One region of the Pediococcus pentosaceus ATCC 25745 genome, then DNA from elsewhere that is predicted to be linked to it. Evidence: a T-box and tRNA genes for the amino acid it is inferred to sense, from the RefSeq annotation. Region 1 holds a T-box; the other holds one or more tRNA genes.

Evidence for each region. A T-box is a leader RNA that pairs with one kind of tRNA and senses whether it is charged. The one in region 1 lies ahead of PEPE_RS06255 (valine--tRNA ligase), so its partner is inferred to be a tRNA-Val.
Region 2: it encodes a tRNA-Val, which carries the amino acid that the T-box ahead of PEPE_RS06255 (valine--tRNA ligase) is inferred to sense. The anticodon was not compared.

What each region holds. Positions count from the first base shown of each region.
Region 1 covers NC_008525.1:1,282,411-1,285,797, reverse strand. The annotation lists gene thiI (tRNA uracil 4-sulfurtransferase ThiI) at 1-851, shown strand, start outside; gene tpx (thiol peroxidase) at 928-1,419, shown strand; T-box leader at 1,462-1,673, shown strand; gene PEPE_RS06255 (valine--tRNA ligase) at 1,719-3,387, shown strand, end outside.
Region 2 covers NC_008525.1:674,873-678,259, reverse strand. The annotation lists tRNA gene PEPE_RS03105 (tRNA-Ser) at 1-61, opposite strand, end outside; tRNA gene PEPE_RS03100 (tRNA-Ile) at 65-139, opposite strand; tRNA gene PEPE_RS03095 (tRNA-Gly) at 158-228, opposite strand; tRNA gene PEPE_RS03090 (tRNA-Phe) at 253-325, opposite strand; tRNA gene PEPE_RS03085 (tRNA-Asp) at 331-404, opposite strand; tRNA gene PEPE_RS03080 (tRNA-Met) at 409-482, opposite strand; tRNA gene PEPE_RS03075 (tRNA-Ser) at 492-581, opposite strand; tRNA gene PEPE_RS03070 (tRNA-Ile) at 628-701, opposite strand; tRNA gene PEPE_RS03065 (tRNA-Met) at 722-795, opposite strand; tRNA gene PEPE_RS03060 (tRNA-Pro) at 835-908, opposite strand; tRNA gene PEPE_RS03055 (tRNA-Arg) at 918-991, opposite strand; tRNA gene PEPE_RS03050 (tRNA-Leu) at 1,000-1,085, opposite strand; tRNA gene PEPE_RS03045 (tRNA-Gly) at 1,118-1,189, opposite strand; tRNA gene PEPE_RS03040 (tRNA-Thr) at 1,200-1,272, opposite strand; tRNA gene PEPE_RS03035 (tRNA-Lys) at 1,332-1,404, opposite strand; tRNA gene PEPE_RS03030 (tRNA-Val) at 1,414-1,486, opposite strand; rRNA gene rrf (5S ribosomal RNA) at 1,492-1,608, opposite strand; rRNA gene PEPE_RS03020 (23S ribosomal RNA) at 1,704-3,387, opposite strand, start outside.

The sequences.
Region 1 (3,387 bases):
CCATGAATCGGGAACTTGGTGGATTTATACTAGATAACTTCCCAGATAATGATGTAAAAATGAAAAATCCAGACATTACCTTACGTGTTGAAATTCGATCTAATGGAATTTTCTTAACTAGTGAAGTAATTAATGGGGCAGGTGGCTTACCGGTTGGAACTGCTGGTAAGGGAATGATGATGCTTTCTGGTGGAATTGATTCTCCTGTGGCAGGTTATTTGGGGATGAAACGTGGCGTAGAGATGGAAATGGTGCATTTTTTCAGTCCGCCATATACTAGCGAACAAGCTCTAGCTAAGGCTAAGGAATTAAGTGGAAAATTAGCTGCATATTCTGGAAGTGTTCAATTTATCCAAGTTCCATTTACAGAAATTCAAGAAACTATTAAAGAAAAATGTCCAGAGGGGTATTTGATGACGATTCAACGTCGAATGATGTTGCGCCTAGTAGTTGCCCTAGCTAAACAACGTGGTGGACTAGCAATCTTTAATGGAGAATCTCTAGGACAAGTAGCTTCGCAAACAATGGAAAGCATGTTAGCTATTAATGACGTAACTACTATGCCGATTATTCGTCCGGTAGTTTCAATGGATAAAAATGAAATTATTGACATAGCTAAGGATATCGACACTTATGACTTATCAATTATGCCATTCGAAGATTGTTGTACGATTTTTGCTCCACCATCACCTAAAACACATCCAGATCTCGAAAAGACGCGTTACTTTGAGAAGAGAATTGACGTTGAAGGATTATTGGAACGTTCTTTAGCAGGCGTAAAAATTACTAACATTCGTGCTGAAGAAAACTTTATGAATCAAAATGAAGAAGTTTTTGCTGAATTATTGTAAAGGATTTGTATATTGATTGAAATCAGTGAGTGTTTGAGATAAGGTTAACGTAATTTAAATAAAGGAGCGTACAATTATGGAAGTATTACGCGGTGGAGAAAAAGTTGAACTCGTTGGAAATCCTCCAATGATTGGAGAACAATTACCCAAATTTAAAGTTTTTACTGGCGACGGTGAAAAAGTTAAGACACGCGATTTACTGGGTAAACCACTTTTAATTAGTGTTGTTCCAGATTTAAATACGCCGGTTTGCAGCATGCAAACTAAAAAATTTAACCAAGAAACTGACCAATACTCAGATATTCGATTTGTAACCATTTCTAACAATATGCCTAAAGACCAAGTAGCTTGGTGCGCAAATGAAGGCGTTAAGAACATGGAAGTATTGTCAGATCATGAGCTATCATTTGGTTATGAGATGAATCTATATATTCCGAATGCTGGTTATCTAGCTCGTAGTATCTTCATTGTTGATGCTGATGGCAAAATTATTTATCGTGAAATTGTACCAGAAATTCATGACGAACCTGACTATCAAGCTGCACTTGATTTTATCAATAAAATGTAAAAACATAATTGACGAACGGACAATTATTCTTTATTATTTATTCTGAAGGTTATGACTAAGAGGAGAGCTGCAAAACTTTTTTCAGAGAATAGACATTTTTGCTGAGAGTCTTAAAAAGTTGGAGTTCGGGTTGCTTATGAGCCAATTTTCTAGATTTAATTCTAGAAAATCGAACAAATTGTTCGTTATCAATGTTAAAGAGGGGCATAATACGCCCAATTTAGGTGGTACCGCGAAGCATCTTCGTCCTATGAGTTAGGACGGGGTGCTTTTTATTTGGAAAGGAAAGTGGGATTTTAATGACTAAAGACGTAGATATGTCGACAAAGTACGACCCCCAAAGCGTTGAACATGGACGCTACCAAAAATGGGTCGAACAAGGACAATTTAAACCTAATGGAGATCAAAAGGCTAAGCCTTATTCAATCGTTATTCCGCCTCCCAATGTAACTGGAAAATTACATTTGGGACATGCCTGGGATACGACACTACAAGATATGTTGATCCGCCAAAAACGAATGCTAGGATATGATACTGTTTGGATTCCTGGAATGGATCATGCTGGAATTGCTACTCAAGCTAAAGTAGAAGCCAAGCTACGAGAGCAAGGTGTTTCCCGTTATGACTTAGGCCGTGAAAAGTTCGTTGACCAAGTTTGGGAATGGAAAGATGAATATGCTGATACAATTCATCAACAGTGGGCTAAGATGGGTCTTTCTCTTGATTATGACCGTGAACGTTTTACTTTAGATGAAGGTCTTTCTAAAGCTGTCAAGAAAGTCTTTGTGACCCTTTATGAAAAAGGCTTAATTTATCGTGGTGAATACATTATCAACTGGGATCCACAAGCTCGTACTGCCTTATCCGATATTGAAGTGGAACATCAAGATGACCAAGGTGCTTTTTATCATGTTAAGTACTTCTTTGCAGATGAAGGGTTTGAATTTAACGGTAAAAACTATATCGAAATTGCAACTACTCGTCCGGAAACTATGTTTGGGGATGTTGCTATTGCTGTACACCCTAGTGATGAACGTTATAAAGATATCGTTGGTAAGGAAGTCATTCTTCCGCTCCAAGGACGTCATTTGCCAATCATTGCTGACCAATATGTTGACCCAGAATTTGGGACAGGGATGGTAAAAATTACACCAGCTCATGACCCTAATGATTTCCAAGTCGGTAATCGTCATGATTTGAAGCGCATCAATACGATGAATGAAGATGCTTCAATGAATGAAAATGCTGGTAAGTACGAAGGTATGGATCGCTTTGAAGCTCGGAAAGCCATGGTTAAAGATCTTGAAGAACAAGATTACATGATTAAGATTGATCCAATTGTTCATAGTGTGGGCCATTCTGAACGGACGGGTGTGCAAGTCGAATCTCGATTATCTACCCAGTGGTTTGTTAAGATGGATAAGTTAGCCCAAATGGCGCTGGATAACCAAAAAACAGACGATAAGGTTAACTTTATTCCTGAACGTTTTGAACATACCTTTAACCAATGGATGGAGAATGCTCATGATTGGGTTATTTCACGTCAATTGTGGTGGGGACATCAAATCCCTGCTTGGTATAACAAGCAAACTGGAGAAGTTTACGTGGGCGAAGAAGCACCTCAAGATGTTGAAAATTGGGAACAAGACCCCGATGTTTTGGATACTTGGTTCTCAAGTGCTTTATGGCCATTTACAACAATGGGTTGGCCTGATGAGAATTCAGCAGATTTTAAACGTTATTTCCCAACTAGTACATTAGTTACTGGATATGACATTATCTTCTTCTGGGTTGCTAGAATGATTTTCCAAAGTCTAGAATTCACTGGCAAACGTCCGTTTAAAGATGTGTTACTTCACGGTTTAATTCGTGACGAGCAAGGACGCAAGATGAGTAAATCCTTGGGTAATGGGATTGATCCAATGGACGTAATTGATAAGTATGGTGCCGATGCGCTTCGTTGGTTCT
Region 2 (3,387 bases), 610 kb from region 1:
GCCGCTTGCGCGACCTACACCCTTAGCAGGGGCGCCTCTTCAGCCACTTGAGTACTTCTCCAAATGGGCCTAAATGGACTCGAACCATCGACCTCACGCTTATCAGGCGTGCGCTCTAAACCAGCTGAGCTATAGGCCCATATAAAAATATAACAAAAGCGGGTGACGAGAATCGAACTCGCGACAACAGCTTGGAAGGCTGTGGTTTTACCACTAAACTACACCCGCATAATAAAGGTATTAAATTGTGAATGGCGCGGGACAGAATCGAACTGCCGACACATGGAGCTTCAATCCATTGCTCTACCGACTGAGCTACCGAGCCATTTACGGTCCTAACGAGACTCGAACTCGTGATCTCCTGCGTGACAGGCAGGCGTCCTAACCAGCTAGACCATAGGACCATAATTGCGGGAGCAGGATTTGAACCTACGACCTTCGGGTTATGAGCCCGACGAGCTACCAGACTGCTCCATCCCGCGATAATTGAAAGGAGGATGAGAGATTCGAACTCTCGCGTGGTTTGACCCACCTGACGGTTTTCAAGACCGTTCCCTTCAGCCAGACTTGGGTAATCCTCCATAATAAAAATATACGTTTTACTGCCCTATACTAACAAAAGCTAGATGGACCTTGTAGGACTCGAACCTACGACCGAACGGTTATGAGCCGTTTGCTCTAACCAACTGAGCTAAAGGTCCAAGTTCGTATATTAACCCTATCGCGGCGGAGGGGATCGAACCCCCGACCTCCCGGGTATGAACCGGACGCTCTAGCCAGCTGAGCTACACCGCGATCTATATATTGAAACAATAAATGTATTTAAACATTTAATCGGGAAGACAGGATTCGAACCTGCGACCCCCTGGTCCCAAACCAGGTGCTCTACCAAGCTGAGCTACTTCCCGTTAAAACAATGCACCCAGTAGGAGTCGAACCTACAACCTTCTGATTCGTAGTCAGACACTCTATCCAGTTGCGCTATGGGTGCATAATAAGTGCCGAGGACCGGGATCGAACCGGTACGGTTATCACTAACCGCAGGATTTTAAGTCCTGTGCGTCTGCCAATTCCGCCACCCCGGCATCTTTGCTATAGTAGTAAGGGATTACTACTAAGCGGAAGACGGGATTCGAACCCGCGACCCCCACCATGGCAAGGTGATGTTCTACCACTGAACTACTTCCGCAAAATTGATATGCCGACTAGAGGATTCGAACCTCCGACCCCCTGTTTACAAGACAGATGCTCTGCCAACTGAGCTAAGTCGGCATTATCACTTATTAATGCCATATATTTACTTTTATGAAACATAGCACTAATTTGTGCTATGAGCCGTGACAGGCTCGAACTGTCGACCCTCTGATTAAAAGTCAGATGCTCTACCAACTGAGCTAACGGCTCAAAATATAATGGGGGATACAGGGCTCGAACCTGTGACCTCCTGCTTGTAAGGCAGATGCTCTCCCAACTGAGCTAATCCCCCATTTAGCATGGCAACGTCCTACCCTCGCAGGGGGCGATCCCCCAACTACTCTCGGCGTTAAGAAGCTTGACTTCTGTGTTCGACATGGGAACAGGTATATCCTTCTCACTATCGTCACCACACTCTGTGCTAACTTACGTTATCACTTGAGAAAACTTTTGTTCTCTCAAAACTGAACAATATCTATATTTTTCCTTCGAGATTCAACCACTTCTACTTGGTTAAGTCCTCGACCGATTAGTACTAGTCCGCTCCATGTATCACTACACTTCCACTTCTAGCCTATCTACCTGATCATCTTTCAGGGGTCTTACTTGCCCGAAGGCAATGGGAAATCTAATCTCGAGGTGAGTTTCACACTTAGATGCTTTCAGCGTTTATCTCATCCACACATAGCTACCCAGCGATGCTCCTGGCGGAACAACTGGTACACCAGCGGTGTGTCCATCCCGGTCCTCTCGTACTAAGGACAGCGCCTCTCAAATTTCCTACGCCCGCGACGGATAGGGACCGAACTGTCTCACGACGTTCTGAACCCAGCTCGCGTACCGCTTTAATGGGCGAACAGCCCAACCCTTGGGACCGACTACAGCCCCAGGATGCGATGAGCCGACATCGAGGTGCCAAACCTCCCCGTCGATGTGAACTCTTGGGGGAGATAAGCCTGTTATCCCCAGGGTAGCTTTTATCCGTTGAGCGATGGCCCTTCCATACGGTACCACCGGATCACTAAGCCCGACTTTCGTCCCTGCTCGACCTGTCTGTCTCGCAGTCAAGCTCCCTTCTGCCTTTACACTCTACGAATGATTTCCAACCATTCTGAGGGAACCTTTGGGCGCCTCCGTTACTCTTTAGGAGGCGACCGCCCCAGTCAAACTGCCCACCAGACACTGTCTCCCGCCACGATTAGTGGCGCGGGTTAGAGGGTTCATACAACGAGGGTAGTATCCCACCATTGCCTCCTCCGAAACTAGCGTTCCGGATTCTACGGCTCCTACCTATCCTGTACAAGCTGTACAAACACTCAATATCAAGTTACAGTAAAGCTCCATGGGGTCTTTCCGTCCTGTCGCGGGTAACCCGCATCTTCACGGGTATTATAATTTCACCGAGTCTCTCGTTGAGACAGTGCCCAGATCGTTACGCCTTTCGTGCGGGTCGGAACTTACCCGACAAGGAATTTCGCTACCTTAGGACCGTTATAGTTACGGCCGCCGTTTACTGGGGCTTCAGTTCAGAGCTTCGCTTACGCTAACTCATTCCCTTAACCTTCCAGCACCGGGCAGGCGTCAGCCCCTATACGTCATCTTACGATTTTGCAGAAACCTGTGTTTTTGATAAACAGTCGCCTGGGCCTTTTCACTGCGGCTGATCTTGCGATCAGCACCCCTTCTCCCGAAGTTACGGGGTCATTTTGCCGAGTTCCTTAACGAGAGTTCTCTCGCTCACCTTAGGATACTCTCCTCGACTACCTGTGTCGGTTTGCGGTACGGGTAGCTAAACTCTAACTAGAAGCTTTTCTCGGCAGTGTGACGTCAGGAACTTCGCTACTTAAATTTCGCTCCCCATCACAGCTTGTCCTTAAGAAGTAAAGCATTTGACTCTACTTCAGACTTACTGCTTGGACACCCTTTTCCAGCTGGGTGCTTTCCTTAGCCTACTGCGTCCCTCCATTGTTCAAACAAGTTTAACTAGTACAGGAATATCAACCTGTTATCCATCGCCTACGCCTCTCGGCCTCGGCTTAGGTCCCGACTAACCCTGGGAGGACGAGCCTTCCCCAGGAAACCTTAGTCATACGGTGGATAGGATTCTCACCTATCTTTCGCTACTCATACCGGCATTCTCACTTCTAAGCGCTCCAACAGTCCTCACGGTCTGCCTTCATTGCCCTTAGAACG